3 regions of the Nocardioides lacus genome follow, and region 2 is predicted to be linked to each of the others. Evidence: predicted binding sites of a transcription regulator. Region 2 holds the regulator's gene; each other region holds the start of a gene.
What was found. The regulator LexA, encoded in region 2, represses DNA repair genes until DNA is damaged. The targets are predictions, from matches to a motif close to TCGAACANNTGTTCGA.
Positions count from the first base shown of each region.

Region 1 (5,491 bases), 2.1 Mb from region 2:
GCCCTACACCGAGAGGGCAGCGGTGATGACGCGCGCAGCCGCGCTCCTGGAGGCGGAGCCCGAGCGGCTGATCCGATGGCTGGTGCCCGAGGCGGGGTCCGGCCAGGGCAAGGCCGGGTTCGAGGCCATGCTGGTCACCTCCGAGCTCAGCGCCGCCGCCGCGCTGGCGGCGCAGCCGTACGGGCAGATGTTGCGCAGCATGAAGCCGCGCGTCTCGATCGGCCGCCACGTCCCGGTCGGGGTGGTCGGGGTCATCAGCCCGTTCAACTTCCCGGCGATCCTCTCGATGCGTTCGGTCGCGCCCGCGCTGGCCCTCGGCAATGCCGTCGTGCTCAAGCCGGACCCGCGCACGTCGATCTCGGGCGGCCTCGCCCTGGCGGACCTTCTCGCCGAGGCAGGACTGCCCGAGGGGCTTCTGCACGTGCTGCCGGGTGGGGCCGACGTCGGTGCCGCGCTGGTCGCGCACCCCGACGTACCGTGCCTCTCGTTCACCGGGTCCACCGCCGCCGGCCGCAAGATCGGCGAGGCGGCCGGCCCGCTGTTGAAGAAGGTCCACCTGGAGCTCGGCGGGAACAACGCGCTGCTGGTCATGCCCGACGCCGACATCGACGCCGCGGCCTCGGCCGGCGCCTGGGGATCGTTCCTGCACCAGGGACAGATCTGCATGACGACCGGGCGACACCTCGTGCCGAAGGACAAGGTCGAGGAGTACGCCGCCAAGCTCGCCGAGAAGGCCCGTCACATCCCTGTCGGCGACCCCAGCGACCCGAACAACGCGCTCGGCCCCATCATCGACGAGCACCAGCTCAAGCGGGTCCACTCGATCGTCGAGGAGACCGTCGCCGCCGGGGCGACGCTCCTGGCGGGGGGCACCCACGAGGGGCTGTTCTACCGGCCGACGGTGCTGACCGACGTACCGCTGGACAGTCCGGCCTTCGACCAGGAGATCTTCGGCCCGGTCGCACCGGTGGTGGGCTACGAGACCCTAGAGGAGGCGGTCGAGATCATCAATGCCTCCGAGTACGGGCTCTCGGTCGCCATCCTGACCGCCAACCCGTTCCGGGCCTTCGAGCTCGCCGAGAGGATCAAGTCCGGCGCGGTCCACATCAACGACCAGACGGTCGACGACGAGGCCGTCGCCCCGTTCGGCGGCGCGAAGGCTTCCGGGGTCGGGGGACACTTCGGCGGCTCGGTCAACCTGGACACGTTCTGCGACGTGCAGTGGGTGACGATGCAGGGCGAGATCGAACGGTATCCGTTCTGAGGTGGTCTCACCGGCGGAGGGCGGTCCGGGTTCGGTGTTGGAAGCGGTAGCGGCCGTCGGGGAGTCGGGTGGTTTGGTAGGTGGGGTCGTGGGCTCGTCTGTGGTGGTGGCCGCAGAGGAGGGATCCGTGATCTAGGTCGGTGTGGCCGCCGTGGCTCCAGGGTTGGTCGTGGTGGGCGTCGCACCAGGCGGTGGGGACGGTGCAGCCTTCTGCACGGCAGTGTTTGTCGCGTAGTGCGAGGGCTTTGCGCTGGGTTGGGGTGAAGAGTCGTCGGGTGCGGCCCAGATCGAGGGGTTCGGAGTTGCCGCCGAGGACGGCGGGGATGATCCCGGCGGTGCACGCGAGGCGGCGGGTTTCGCCGGTGCTGATGGGGGTGCCGTCGTCGAGCCACGCGGCACCGAGGTCGGCCTGTAGCTGGTCCAGGGTCATGGTGACGATGACGGTGGTGGCGTCGCCGCCGTGGGCGGGGAGTCGGGTGGGGTCGGTGTTCTCCAGGAGTTGGGCGAAGGCGTGGGCGAGGAGCCGGCTGCGGGGTTGGACTCTGCCGTCGGCTTCCAGGGCGGCGATGCGGGGTTGGGTGTAGGCCTGCAGGTAGGTCCGCAACCGGTGCCCCACCGTTTCGGGGACGATGCCGTGGATGCGGGTTGTCCCGTCGCCTTGGTCGGTGATCGACAGCGTGGCCTTCGCGTTCGCGGCCTGTTCTAACCGGCCGATGGCTGCGGCTTCGGCGGCTTCGGCGACCTCGGGGGCGATGACCTCTAACAGATGCGTGGTGAGGCGGCGTAGGTTCTTGGGCCGGTGCTCACCGGCGAGGTCGCACAGGGTGACCTCTGCCTGGGCGAGGACCTCGGCGGGTAGGTCGTCGGGCAGGTCGTCGAGTCCACGGAGGATGACGCGGGCGTGCTCGAGACTGAACCGACCCTGTGCGAGCCTTGCCCGGACCACCGGCCGACCCTCCAACTCCTGGGCGAGACGTAGCGTGGCGTGCGCGGCGGGACTCTCGACCCGGTGCTGGGCGATCAGCCAGGCTGCGACATCGCGGGCACCGACCTCGGCGGCCACATCGTCGGCGGAGGCGACCACGCGCAGGTACAGCTCCTCCAGCCGCGTCCGGGACCGCATCAGCGCGGCGAGCGCTTCCTTCTTCTCATTCGTTCCCAGGAAGACCGGGTTCGCGTCCGTGGCCTGGTCGAGGGCAGCAGCGATCGTGGCGAGTGTCGCCTGGATCTGATGCATGAGGACCACCACCGAGAGAGATCAGTTCGAACGCATGTTCGAAGCCTAGGTGGTCGGATGTGTGTGGTCAACCCTCTTTCAACAAACGCGTTCGGCGGAGATCTCGTCGTACTGGATCACAGCCATGGTGGCCCGACGCAACCGTAGGGAAGGCACTCAACCCAGCCAAGACACCGGGCCACGCTGGGACTGGCCCACGCCTTTCGTTTGTCTTTGCACCGACCCCGCGTACAGACCGGTGTCGCAGGCCCGACTCAACCCGGACGCAGGCCCGACTGAACGTGGACGCAGGCCCGACTCAACCCGGACGCAGGCCCGACTCAACCCGGACGCAGGCCCGACTCAACGCCCGGTCACCTCCGGTTCGCCGCTGCTGAGTAAGGTCGCGCTGTGCTGTCCTGGTTCGAGCGGAACACCCACGCCGCGAGCGAGTGGACCCTCGAGTCTCTGGTGGCGGCGAAGGCCGAGCACCGGGTCAGCCTCGTCGTACCGGCTCGGAACGAGGCCGCCACCGTGGGGCGGATCGTCTCGCGGGCGCGGGAGGCGCTGATGGAGACGGCGGCGCTCGTCGACGAGATCGTCGTCATCGACTCCGACTCGACCGACGCCACGGCGCGGGTCGCCGCCGAGGCCGGGGCGGCGGTGTTCGCGGCGGGTGCGATCAGGCCCGAGCTGGGCACCTATCCGGGCAAGGGCGAGGCGATGTGGAAGTCGCTGTTCGTGACCCGCGGGGACCTGATCGTGTTCATGGACGCGGACCTGGTCGAGTGGGACACGCACTTCGTCCCGGGGCTGCTCGGCCCCCTGCTGAACCGCCCCGAGATCGAGCTGGTGAAGGGGTTCTACCGGCGCCCGGGCGAGCACGGCCTCGACGGCGGTCGCGTCACCGAACTGGTCGCCAGGCCGCTGATCGCGATGCACTATCCACAGCTCGCCGGGCTCGTACAGCCACTGGCGGGGGAGTGGGCGGTGCGCAGAAGCCTGTTCGAGACGCTCGCCGTGCCGGTCGGGTACGCCGTGGAGATCGCCGCGCTCATCGACACCCTGGGCGAGCGCGGAGCCGATGCGATCGCGCAGGTCGACCTCGGTCGGCGCGGGCACCGGCACCAGGACCTGTTCGACCTCGGCCTCATGTCGACCCAACTGTTGGCCGCCGTCGCGCGCCGACGGGAGGGCGTCCCGGGGGACCTGATCCCCGTCGAGCAGTTCCTGCCCGGCCCGGCAGGGGTGGAGCGGGTCACGCGCGACGTGCTCACCCACGAGCGACCACCGGCACGGGAGGCCCGATGACCCTGCGGCTGAGACGACACGTCTTCGGCGACGACGAGACGCTGATGATGGCGATCGTCAACCGCACCCCCGACTCGTTCTTCGACAAGGGCGCGACGTGGGCCGAGGACGCGGCGTTCGAGCGCGTCCGGCTCGTCGCCGAGCAGGGTGCCGAGATCGTCGACATCGGCGGGATCAAGGCGGCGCCCGGAGTGGAGATCGGCGCGGCCGAGGAGAAGGCCAGGGTGGTGGACTTCGTCGCCCGGGTGCGAGCGGAGTATCCGGATCTGGTGATCTCGGTCGACACCTGGCGCGCGGAGGTCGGCGCCGCGGTGTGCGAGGCCGGGGCCGACGTGCTCAACGATGCCTGGGGCGGCGCGGACCCGGAGCTGGTCGACGTCGCGGCGCAGTACGACGCCGGGATCGTGTGCACCCACACCGGTGGCGTCACGCCGCGCACCAGGCCCTACCGGATCGAGTACGACGACGTGATGCGCGCCGTCCTCGAGGACACGCTCGGCTACGCCCGGCGCGCGCTCGATGCGGGGGTCGCCCGGGAGTCGATCGTGATCGATCCGGCTCACGACTTCGGCAAGAACACCTTCCACTCCCTGGAGGTGACCCGCCGGCTCGGCGAGATGGTCGAGACCGGCTGGCCGGTGCTGGTCTCGCTGTCCAACAAGGACTTCGTCGGCGAGGCCCTGGACCGCCCCGTCGGCGAACGGCTGCTCGGCACGCTGGCAGCGACGGCGATCTGCGCGATGGCAGGGGCGCGCATCTATCGCGTCCACCAGGTGGAGGAGACCCGGCAGACCGTCGACATGGCGTGGACGATCGCGGGTCGTCGCCGGCCGGCCTCGTCGATCAGGGGGATCCAGTGAGGATCGTCCTGATGCCCGGGTGCCTGGCGCTGCTGCCGGAGTACGCCTCGTTGAACGACCCTGTCGCCGACCTGCGACGTGCGGTGCTGGAGGCGGTCTCCTGGCTCGGCGAGGAGGTCGAGATCATCGGCACCGAGCAGGGCCGGCGGGTCGCGGCGAGCGCGTTGGCGGCTCGGCCGCGGGTCGCTGCCGACACGGGTGAGGAGCGCAGCGTTCTCGTGGTCGCGAACGGCAGCGCCTGCCGCACGGAGCGAGCCCCGGGCTTCCTGGATCCGCGCGCCGAGGCGTTCGACAGCGACCTGGGCGCGGCCCTGCGTGAGCCGTCGGCGGCCGCGCTCGGCGCGGTCGATCGTCGCCTCGCCGAGGAGCTCTGGGCCGACGTCGCAGCCCTCCCGGAGCTCGCGGCACTGCTGGCCGAGGCGCGAACGGTCGCCGTCGACCACGACGTCGCTCCCTACGGCGTCCAGTACTGGGTCGTCCGCTGGGAGGCTTGAGGCAGGCTGGGGCAGGCTTGAAGCAGGGCTCAGAGCGGCGCCGGCGCGCCGCGGAAGGCCGCGTCGGTCCTGCTGACCCTGCTCGATCCGCCGGGCCTCAGGTCCCGGCCGGTCACAGGTCCAGGAACGAGACCCGGCTCCCGGCGACCAGCAGGACGCGGTGGTCCGGCAGCTCGAGGGTGCGGACCGAACCGGGGTCGTGGCCGGTGCTCACCCGGACCGTCCGGCTGGTCATGGTGCTGCCGTCGACGCGGTATTCGCCCAGGAGCACGCCGTGGCGCGTGGAGAACGCGGTGAAGGCCGTGTGCAGGTCGTTCGACCAGGTGAAGGCACGCGGGTCGTCGTT
Region 1 covers NZ_CP123620.1:3,085,646-3,091,136, reverse strand. Annotated here, with positions in the region: gene P5P86_RS14585 (aldehyde dehydrogenase family protein) at 1-1,264, shown strand, start outside; gene P5P86_RS14580 (HNH endonuclease signature motif containing protein) at 1,272-2,501, opposite strand; gene P5P86_RS14575 (glucosyl-3-phosphoglycerate synthase) at 2,892-3,791, shown strand; gene folP (dihydropteroate synthase) at 3,788-4,651, shown strand; gene P5P86_RS14565 (class III extradiol ring-cleavage dioxygenase family protein) at 4,648-5,145, shown strand; gene P5P86_RS14560 (beta-propeller domain-containing protein) at 5,258-5,491, opposite strand, start outside.
Region 1: P5P86_RS14580 (HNH endonuclease signature motif containing protein) is a predicted target of LexA. The motif match lies at 2,528-2,543, and genes of this name have one in related genera.

Region 2 (5,491 bases):
GACCCGGCGATCGCGCGGCAGGCGCTGCGCCGGCTCGCCGAGTCCGCCGGCTAGCGGATCGGTCCGCCTGCACCACGCTCGACGCAGGACCCCGGAACGAGGTGACCCCGCGCGGCCCGAGGGTCGCGCGGGGTCAGGGACGGGAACAGGCTCAGCGGCGGGCCAGTGCGCTGAACTTCTCCACCTGGTGCATGTCCTTGGGCTGGCCCTCGCAGGAGAAGAGGCCGCCGACCCAGCAGGTCATCCGGGTGCTGGCGTTGGTCATCGTCAGCTCGACGCGCTTGACCTTCTTGGTGCTGAACGGCACCGTGACGGCGCCCTTGCCGGTCTTGGACAGCTTGATCGTCTTCACCTTCGTGGCGCCGTTGCGCAGGAAGACGGTCACCACGGCACCGGGACCGAGCTTCTTGTTCGCCATGTCGAGGCTGAGCCGCAGCCTGGTGTGCTTGCTCTTCAGCCTCTTGCCCTTCGGGACGAAGCGCTCGGTAGCGGCCGCGAGGTGGTTGATCCTCGCGGTGCCGCTGGCGCGCTTGCCGGTGCTGCGCACCTGGTAGGACTTCGTCGCCTTGGCGAGCGGGTAGTGGTTCGCGGCGCCCTCGCTGTAGGTGTGGGCCGGGTTGCGGTTGGCGGCGGCGAACTGGGCGAACGCCTTCTCGATCGGCAGCCCGGCGGCCTTCAGCGCACCCTTGATCGCCTGCAGCGAGTAGGCGTCCGGCGCACCCGGCGTGGCGGCTGCGCGCTCCCACATCGAGCGGATGATCGTCGGCAGGCCGCCCTGTGCCTGCGGTCGGTGCTCGGTGACCCAGCGGAAGAAGATCCAGCCGCCGTACACGCCGAAGGTGGTGTTCTTGTCCAGCGACAGCGCCGGCTTGCCGAGCGGCCCGTAGGGAAGGTACTGGGTGTTGTCGTTGATGGCGGTGTAGACCTCGTCCTCGACCCACACGGCCGTCGACTCCATGAACCAGGAGTCTTCGGTGGCGTCGTAGGCGAACTGCACGGCGTGGAAGAACTCGTGCGCGGCCGTCACGTCGAGGTTGCTGATCGGCGTGCCGCGACCACCGAACTCCGAGGGTGCGAAGTCGTTGTCGAGCACGCAGAACGCCGGCGTGTCGTGGGCGGTGGACCCGGCCCGCGGCTCGGGAGCGCAGTAGCCGTAGTAGCCCTGGCGGCCGACGTCGGCCAGGTAGATGTCGGTCCGGCTGTCGCCGCCCATCGCGCCGTCCGACTCCGGCATCCGGTAGCCGGCGGCCTTATAGGTGGCGTAGATGTGCTCCAGCGTGGAGAGCACGACCGCCGGCGTGATCGCCCCCGCCGGCGCGTCGACGCCGGTGGTCGCGTAGTGCACGCACAACGGCAGTGTCTGGGAGCAGACCGTCTGCTCGCCCGCCAGCTTCGGCCGACTGAGCGCGGACTCCGCCTGCTGGCGGGCGGCGCCCCGCAGGGCGTCGTGCGTCAGCGCGAGGCGTCGCATGTACATGGTGGCGTCGCCGGGCGTGTCGCCGTCGGCGTCGCCCGAGGTGGAGACCCGGGGTAGCAGCGGCACCACCGAGTGGGCAGCGGTCTGGGCCCCGGCCGGGGTCGTGGAGGCGATGACCAGACCCGAGGCCATCAGGGCCAGGAGCGCGGTGAGGAGTGCGAAGGAGCGGGGGAAGGCGCGGTTCACTCAGGCAGTCTAGGGGCCAATTCCCAAACCGCCACGACGCCGCCGATGACGACCATCCAGCCGACCAGCACGTCGAGCACCCAGTGGTTGGCCGTGCCGACGACCACAGCCGCCGTGGTCAGCGCGCCCGCCCAGCCCAGCACCTTCACGATGCGCCAGCGCGCGTAGCGATGGAGCACCAGCGCGCACCACAGCGACCAACCGGCATGCAGCGAGGGGAACGCCGCCAGCTCGTTGGTGATGTGCCCCATGCCCTTGGGGGCCGAGGCGTCGGCGCCCCACCAGCCCTGGTCGGCGTGGAGGGCCAGCACGTCGGTGAAGCCGTCCATGAAGCGTGGGGGAGCGGTCGGCAGCATCAGATAGAGGCAGAGCGCGAAGATCGTGGCGACCATCAGGGCGCGGCGGGCCGGGAGGTAGGCGTCGCGGCCCTTGAAGTAGACCCAGATCAGCACGCCGGCGGTGACGATGTAGTGCGCTGTGGCGTACCAGAAGCAGGCCAACAGGCCGATCGTGTCGTGCCGGACGAAGAACTGGTTGATCGGGTGTTCCCAGTCCAGCCGGACGGCTCGCTCGATCCTGAGCAGCTCCTTGGCCCGGTGCACCGCCGCGTCGCGGTTGTCGCTGGCGAGCAGGCGCGAGGAGGTGTAGCCGATGTAGAGCGCTGTGACCAGGATGAGCTCGCGCAGGCCGGTGCCGACGGGCGCGAGCCGACGCCAGACGGTACGCCGCGTTCCCGGCGTACCGATGATCGCATCGCTCTCGGCGAGCACGTCCTCCCGCACCGCTGGCTCCCTCGTGACAGTGGGACCGGGCCTACCCGATCCCACTGATCCTATGCCCGGCCTCTCACAGACTTCTCAGAACCGCCGTGACCTTGCCCAGGATGCTCGCCTCGGTGCCGTCGATCGGCTCGAGCGAGGAGTTGTGCGGGATCAGCCAGACCTTGCCGTCCTTGCGGCGGAACTCCTTGACGGTCGCCTCGCCGTCGAGCAGCGCGGCGACGAACTCGCCGTTGGTCGCCGTCTGGGCCTGCTGGATGACGATGTAGTCGCCGTCGCAGATCGCGGCCTCGATCATCGAGTCTCCCTTCACGCGCAGCAGGAACAGCTGACCGTCGCCGACCAGCTCCTTGGGCAGCGGGAAGACCGCCTCGGTCTGCTCCTCGGCGAGGATGGGCGCGCCGGCGGCGATCGTGCCGACGAGCGGGATGTAGCGGGCCTCGGGCATCGCGTCGCCGATGTCGGTCTCGTCGAAGGACGACTCGTCGGCGCTGCTGATCGCCTTGCGGGCGGCCAACACCTCGGGCAGGAACACCTCGAGCGCGCGCGGGCGGTGCGGATCGCGCTTGATGAAGCCCTTCTGCTCCAGCACCTTCAGCTGGTGGGCCACCGAGCTGGTCGAGGTGAGGCCGACGGCGGACCCGATCTCGCGCATGCTCGGCGGGTATCCGCGCTTCTCGATGCAGTCGCGCAGGTGCGCCAGGATGCGCTGCTGCCGCGGTGTGAGGCCGGTGGCGTCCGGCGGGCCGTCGGGCAGCTCGGCGAGATTGGTCTCGGTCGGCTCCGGCTTCGAGGTCATGGTGCGACGGTAGTGCGGACGTCGTGCGGGTTCAAACATCTGTTCGAACTCGGCGTGTCGAGATCGCGCGGCGTGCGCCGGGTCGAGAGTCGTGGTTCGGCCGTGTGCGCTCGAATGCGTGTTCGACACGCCGTGCTACGCGGTTCCTTGAGTCGTTCGAACACCTGATCTACTCTCGCTCATGTGTTCGATCGAACGTCTGATCGAAACGGCGCCACCAAAACTGTCGGTGGCCGTCGGTAGACATCGGATCGAACGCGCAAGGTCCCGACTTCCCCAGGAGACTGACATGACCACCATGACCCTCGACCAGCTGCTCGACACGCCGCGCCGGCGCTCCACCGTGCGGCTCACCCGGCGCGGACGTGTCGTGGTCTTCGTGGCGGGCCTGATCGTGCTGCTCGGCCTGGGGCTGCTCATCTCCAACGGTGCCGGGGCGGCCCTTCACTCCGGTGCGCCCGAGACGACTCACTCCGTGGTGGTGGCCCCCGGTGACACGCTGTGGGATCTCGCCTCGCAGGCCGCCCACGGCGGTGACGTGCGCGCGATGATCGATCACATCGAGCAGATCAATGGCCTCTCTGGTGTGAGCCTGTCGGCCGGTCAGACGCTGCGGATTCCGAACTGACCGGACCGGCGCTCAGGGCTCGTAGGACGCGGGCCAGCAGCAGAAGTGCTGCGAAGAGGCAGGCGGCGGCCCCGACGGCCGCCAGGGCCAACAGGGCCCATGCGCGACGCTCGCCACCGCGGGCGTCGGAGCCGAAGTCGATGGCAGAGAAGACCAGGTAGCCCCAGGCGACCACGGCGACGGTCGTGCCCAACGAGAGCGCGAACACGTCCCGACGGAACCTGCGCGGCGGCCGCGCACCCTTTCGAGCGCCTTTTCGCTTGCCCCCGCTCTGTTCCGCCACAGAGCCATTCTCCCTTGTCCGGGCGCCCTCCGGGGGCCGTTCGGCGCGACACGCCGAGACGCCGCGCCGTCACTTGCAAGGCTGGTGGCCGCGGCGTAGGCTCACCACAACATCTAGTACTTACACCGGTGTAGTTATCCACATCTAGTTCACACCCGGGGCCGGTTGGTTGCACATCTTGCAGCCGGTTCTCCACAGCGAAAGCGTCTTCGTCCACAGAGGGCGCGCCTCAGCGATCATCCAGCGACCCTCGAAGGAGGACCTCAGATGCACTGCCCGTACTGCCGGCACAGCGACACCAAGGTCCTCGATTCCCGGGTGGCCGAGGACGGCGGCTCGATCCGGCGGCGTCGCCAGTGCCAGGGCTGCGAGAAGCGGTTCAGCACGGTCGAGCTCATGCAGCTGACGGTGCTCAAGCGCTCCGGCGCGACCGAGCCCTTCACGCGGGACAAGGCGGTGGCCGGCGTGCGCAAGGCGTGCAAGGGCCGTCCGGTGAGCGAGGACCAGCTGGCCTGCCTCGGCCAGGAGGTCGAGGACGCCCTGCGCACGAGCGGGTACGCCGAGGTTCCCGCCCACGAGGTGGGGATGGCGATCCTGGCACCGTTGCGTCAGCTCGACGAGGTCGCCTACCTGCGGTTCGCCAGCGTCTACCGCCAGTTCGAGTCGGCCGACGACTTCGAGGACGAGATAGCGGTCCTCCGCACCGAGCGCAGGCTGCGCCCGGCCGCCGAGGACATGCAGCCGGTCGCCACCGGCTGATCCAGACCGCCCGGGCAGGCCGTGGGGAAGCGTGCCTGCCCGGGCTTCCAAGCACCACAGCACCACGACGCATCGCAACGCATCGCAACCGACGCACGACACGACAATCACGCGACAAGGGGACAAGGCAATGACCGAGACGGTGAGCGGCGCGGGTCACAAGGCTCGCTCCGGTGCGGGGCTGCACCTCGAGCGGGTGTTCAGCACCGAGGGTGTTCACCCCTACGACCAGATCACCTGGGAGCGACGCGACGTCGTCCAGACCAACTGGAAGACCGGAGAGACGGTCTTCGAGCAGCGCGGCGTGGAGTTCCCGGACTCCTGGTCGGTCAACGCCTCCACCATCGTCACCACCAAGTACTTCCGCGGTGCCGTGGGCACGCCGCAGCGTGAGACCAGCCTCAAGCAGCTGATCGACCGCGTGGTGAAGACCTACACCAAGGCCGGGATCGAGCACGGCTACTTCGCGACCGACAAGGACGCGCAGGTCTTCGAGGAGGAGCTGACCTGGCTGCTCGCCAACCAGTACTTCGCCTTCAACTCCCCGGTCTGGTTCAACGTCGGCACCCCGTCCCCGCAG
Region 2 covers NZ_CP123620.1:1,035,599-1,041,089, forward strand. Annotated here, with positions in the region: gene P5P86_RS04800 (ATP-dependent DNA helicase) at 1-54, shown strand, start outside; gene P5P86_RS04805 (MXAN_6640 family putative metalloprotease) at 152-1,663, opposite strand; gene P5P86_RS04810 (phosphatase PAP2 family protein) at 1,660-2,445, opposite strand; gene lexA (transcriptional repressor LexA) at 2,510-3,241, opposite strand; gene P5P86_RS04820 (LysM peptidoglycan-binding domain-containing protein) at 3,531-3,869, shown strand; gene nrdR (transcriptional regulator NrdR) at 4,420-4,911, shown strand; gene P5P86_RS04830 (vitamin B12-dependent ribonucleotide reductase) at 5,042-5,491, shown strand, end outside.

Region 3 (5,491 bases), 1.9 Mb from region 2:
CGCTGCTCGCGGAGCTCGAGGACCGCGGTCCGCAGTCCGCCTCGTCCGAGGACGAGGCCGGATAGCGGCCGGCTGAGGTCCACGCCGTACCCTTGGACACCGTGAGCACCCTCCTCGACCAGGTCAACGCCGCACTGGCCACCGTCAACGACCCGGAGATCAAGCGACCGATCACCGAGCTGGGGATGGTGGAGAAGGTCGACGTCTCCGACACCGGGGTCGTGAGCACGAAGGTGCTGCTCACGGTCGCCGGCTGTCCGCTCAAGGACACCATCAACCGCGACGTGACCGCCGCGCTCGCCAAGGTCCCCGGCGTCACCGACGTCGTGCTCGAGCTCGGCGTGATGAGCGATGAGCAGCGCACCGCGATGCGCAACTCGCTCACCGGCGGCGCCGCCCAGCGCGAGATCCCGTTCGCCCAGCCCGGCTCGCTGACGAAGGTCTTCGCGATCGCCTCCGGCAAGGGCGGGGTCGGCAAGTCGTCGACCACGGTCAACCTCGCCGTCTCGATGGCTCGGCAGGGTCTCAAGGTCGGCCTGGTCGACGCCGACATCTACGGTCACTCGATCCCGGCGATGCTCGGCGTCGCCGACTCGCGCCCGACGCAGGTGGACGACCTGATCATGCCCGTGCCGACAGCCTCGGGCGTCTCGGTCATCTCGATCGGCATGCTCAAGCCGCGTCGCGACCAGGTCGTCGCCTGGCGTGGACCCATGCTCGACAGGGCCCTGCGCCAGATGCTCGCCGACGTCTACTGGGGAGATCTGGACGTGCTGCTCCTCGACCTCCCGCCCGGCACCGGCGACATCGCCATCTCGCTCGGCCAGCACCTGCCCAACGCCGAGATCGTCGTGGTGACGACGCCGCAGGAGGCGGCCGCGGAGGTCGCCGAGCGCGCCGGCACGATGGCCGAGATGATGCATCAGCGCGTGGTCGGCGTGGTCGAGAACATGTCCTACCTGCCCTGCCCGCACTGCGGCGACGAGCACCGGATCGAGATCTTCGGCTCCGGCGGCGGCGCCCGCGTCGCCGAGACGCTCTCCCAGCGCTTCGGTACGTCGGTCCCTCTGCTCGGCCAGATCCCCCTCGACCTGTCGCTGCGCGAGGGCGGCGACGTCGGCAAGCCGATCGTCGAGTCCGACCCGACCGCTCCGGCAGCCGTCGTGCTGACCGACATCGCGACCCGACTGGCCGGCCGTGGGCGCGGCCTGGCCGGGCTGCAGCTCGGGCTGACGCCTTCGAACAAGTTCTGAGCCGATGTTCGGCATCGGCTTCCCCGAGCTGCTGGTGATCGCCTTCGTGGCGGTGCTGGTCTTCGGCCCGGACAAGCTGCCGGACCTCGCGCGCCAGGCGGCGGGGCTGGTGCGTCGGGGGCGGACGATCGCCAACACCGTCCGTGACGAGCTGCGTGAGGAGCTCGGCCCGGAGTACGCCGACCTCGAGCTCACCGACCTGGATCCCCGCCGGTTCGTGGCGCGTCAGGTCCGTGAGGCGGTGCTCGCCGCGGACGCCGCGGAGGCCGCCGACGCCGACCTTCCGCCGCTCGACGCGGGCGAGCTGCCGCCCTACGACCTCGACGCGACCTGACCACCGCCGAGAGGTCACGTTCCGCGGGTCGAGTGGTCAGTCTCGGCTCTGCACGGCGGCCAGAGCGGTGAAGGCGACCAAGGAGAGCCGCCCGGCGGCGTACACCTCGACGAAGTCGGCGCCGACGCGTCGCAGCGTGCCGTCGTACCGGGTGCCGTCGAGGAGATGCAGCACGCAGCGCTCGCCGGACTCGGACAGGCGTCGCAGGGCGCTGCCGAGGCCGAGACGCGCCACCGCCTCCCAGGCCACCGGCGGCACAGCACGCTCGGAGGCGCCGGACACGCCGGTGACAGCCGCCTCGCGGATGACCCAGTCCTGCCCGGGACCGCTCCGGAGCAGCAGCCAGCCGGTGGCGACCCGTTCGAGGGTGCCGCGCAGGAGGCCGACGCCGTACACGCCGATCGCCAGCTCGCTGCCGACGCTCGCCATCAGGCGTCCCGCCAGCGCGACCTGCTGGTACTCGGCCCTGCTGCGGTCGGCGAGCTCGGCCGCACGGTCCTCGGCGTACGCCGCCGCGGCCTGCGACTCGAGATCGTCGAAGAGCGCGAAGAGCTCCTCCTCCCACGACATGCCTGACAGCCTAAGCAGGTGAATCTCGACCTGCGACTGCTCGACTGGATCGCAGCACATCGCACGGACGCGCTCACCGACCTCGCCCGCACGATGATGGCCGGTGGCGGCTCGCGCGCGCTGGGCGTGGGTCTGATCGTGGTCTTCGTCCTCGGGCTCGCCGTCGACCAGGTCGGGGCGGTCTGGATCGCCATCGCGGCCGGCGGCACCGCAAGCGCCATCGCCACAGCCCTCAAGGCCCTCGTCGACCGGCCTCGACCCCCCGCGGATCTCGCCCTGGTGTCCACCACGGGGACCTCGATGCCCTCCACGATCGCCGCCCTGACCGCCGGCGCCGCGCTCGCCCTGCTCCTGGGGCTGCGCTGGCGCTCCCCGCGGATGCGCCGACTGGCGGCAGCGGTGCTCGGATTCGTCGTGGTCGTCGTCGGTGCGGCCATGGTGTACCTGGGCGCTCACTGGCTCAGTGATGTCCTCGCCGGCTGGGCGCTGGGGGCCGGCGTGGCTGTGGCCTTCGGTGTGCCGTTCGCCCGGCTGAGGTCGCGCGGAGGATAGCCATCCCGACTCGGACCTGCGTCCGGGTTGAGTCGGACCTGCGTCCGGGTTGAGTCGGGCCTGCGTCCGGGTTGAGTCGGGCCTGCGTCCGGGTTGAGTCGGACCTGCGTCCGGGTTGAGTCGGGCCTGCGTCCGGGTTGAGTCGGGCCTGCGTCCGGGTTGAGTCGGGCCTGCGTCCGGGTTGAGTCGGGCCTGCGTCCGGGTTGAGTCGGGCCTGCGTCCGGGTTGAGTCGGGCCTGCGTCCGGGTTGAGTCGGGCCTCCAGCGCGACTTGGTGTTCGGGGTCGGTGCAAGGAAAAACGAAAGGCGTGGGCCAGTCCCAGCGTGGCCCGGTGTCTTGGCCGGGTCGGGAGCCTTCCCTACGGTTGCGTCGGGCCACCATGGCTGTGATCCAGTACGACGAGCACGCGCCCCGATGTGGTTTCGCAACGGGGGTTGACCACACACATCCGACCACCTAGGCTTCGAACATGCGTTCGAACTGATCTCTTCTCGGTGGTGGTGGTCCTCATGCATCAGATCCAGGCGGCACTCGCCACGATCGCTGCTGCCCTCGATGACGCCACGGACGCGAACCCGGTCTTCCTGGGAACGAGTGAGAAGAGAGACGTGCTCGCCGCGCTGATGCGGTCCCGGGCGCGGCTCGAGGAGTTGTACCTGCGGGTGGTCGCCTCCGCTGACGATATGGCCGCCGAGGTCGGGGCTCGCGATGTCGCGGCCTGGCTGGTGGCGCAGCACCGGGTCGAGAGTCCTACTGCGCACGCCACGCTGCGGTTGGCCCGGGAGTTGGAGGGTCGGCCGGTGGTGCGGGCGAGGCTCGCGCGCGGTGCGTTCAGTCTCGAGCACGCCCGGGTGATCCTCCGTGGGCTGGAGGACCTGCCCGACGACCTACCCGCCGAGGTGTTGGCGCGGGCGGAGGTCACGCTGTGCGACCTCGCGAGTGAGCACCGGCCCAAGGACCTGCGCCGCCTCACCAACCACCTGTTGGAGGTCATCGCCCCCGAGGTCGCCGAAGCCGCCGAAGCCGCAGCGATCCAGCGGCTCGAAGAACAGGCCCAAGCGAGAGCGACGCTGTCGATCACCGACCAAGGCGACGGGACGACCCGGATCCACGGCATCGTCCCCGCGACGGTCGGGCATCGGTTGCGGACCTACCTGCAGGCCTACACCCAACCCCGAGTAGCCGCCCTGGAGGCCGACGGCAAGGTCCAGCCCCGCAGCCGGCTCCTCGCCCACGCGTTCGCCCAACTCCTGGAGAACACCGACCCCACCCGACTCCCCGCCCACGGCGGCGACGCCACCACGGTGGTCGTCACCATGACGCTGGACCAGCTACAGGCCGACCTCGGTGTCGCATGGCTCGACGACGGCACCCCCATCAGCACCGGCGAGACCCGACGCCTCGCCTGCACCGCGGGGATCATCCCCGCCGTCCTCGGCGGCAACTCCGAACCCCTCGACCTCGGCCGCACCCGAAGACTCTTCACCCCAACCCAACGCAAAGCCCTCGCGCTACGCGACAAACACTGCCGCACCGAGGGCTGCACCGTCCCCGCACCCTGGTGCGACGCCCACCACGACCACCCCTGGTCAACCGGCGGCCACACCGACCTGAACCACGGATCCCTGCTCTGCGGACACCACCACAGACGCGCCCACGACCCCACCTACGCGACGATCAGGCTCCCCGACGGGCGCTACCGCTTCCGGCACAGAGCGGCCGGGCACGGACGCTCGCCAGCCTCGCTTCGGGGCGAATTTCACCCGCACACTCCGGATCCGACTGTTAAGGTGCCGACGACCAACCCGGTGCTGACGGATTCCGGCTCCATCGTCACAGACCCGTTGCGCAGCGCGGAGGCCCCGACAGGCTGAGCCGGTCGGACATGTTCATCATCGGGAGGCAGTATGCGCAGGTCGTTCAGGTCCATCGCGGTCAAGGGCGCCCTGGCAGCCCTGGTCGGAGCGGGTCTCGCCACGGTGGGGGCGCCGATCGCGACCGCCCACGCTGCGGCCCCCCAGCCGACCGAGCAGCAGATCGACCAGGCGGCGACCCGCGTGTCGGCCGCCCAGCCCGCCCGGTTGCCGGCCTACAACCCGCCCTCGATCAAGTGGGGCCGGTGCGCCGACACCGGTCTGCGCAAGGCCCACGCGGTGTGCGGCATGCTGATCGTTCCCCTCGACTACAAGCGGCCGCACGGGACGAAGATCAAGCTGGCCGTCTCGAAGATCAAGCACAAGACCAGCGCCGCGAAGTACCAGGGCGTGATGCTGGTCAACCCGGGCGGACCGGGCGGCTCGGGCCTCCGGCTCTCACAGCTGGGTGCGGCCGTGCCGCACGGTGGCGGGAAGCCCTACGACTGGATCGGCTTCGACCCCCGCGGCGTCGGCCAAAGCAAGCCGGCGCTGCGTTGCGACGACGACTACCTCGCGGGCGGTAGGCCCTCCTACGACCCTGCTGCCGGCACGGAGGCCTTCTGGTCGGCGAAGACCGCTGCGTACGCCCACGCCTGCAAGAAGGAGTCGCCGGCCCGCGCTCGCCTGCTCCGACACGACCACACGACCGACTCGGTGGCGGACATGGAGAGCCTGCGCAAGGCCCTGCACGCCTCCAAGATCAACTACTACGGCTTCTCCTACGGCACGTACCTGGGCCAGGTGTACGCGACGCTGCACCCCAACCGCGTCCGCCGCTTCGTCCTCGACGGCGTCGTCGACCCACGCGACGTCTGGTACCAGTCCAATCTGGCTCAGGACACCGCGTTCGAGGCCAACGCCGACAC
Region 3 covers NZ_CP123620.1:3,420,677-3,426,167, forward strand. Annotated here, with positions in the region: gene P5P86_RS16145 (DUF1003 domain-containing protein) at 1-65, shown strand, start outside; gene P5P86_RS16150 (Mrp/NBP35 family ATP-binding protein) at 93-1,253, shown strand; gene P5P86_RS16155 (sec-independent translocase) at 1,258-1,587, shown strand; gene P5P86_RS16160 (hypothetical protein) at 1,624-2,157, opposite strand; gene P5P86_RS16165 (phosphatase PAP2 family protein) at 2,176-2,709, shown strand; gene P5P86_RS16170 (HNH endonuclease signature motif containing protein) at 3,219-4,583, shown strand; gene P5P86_RS16175 (alpha/beta hydrolase) at 4,617-5,491, shown strand, end outside.
Region 3: P5P86_RS16170 (HNH endonuclease signature motif containing protein) is a predicted target of LexA. The motif match lies at 3,173-3,188, and genes of this name have one in related genera.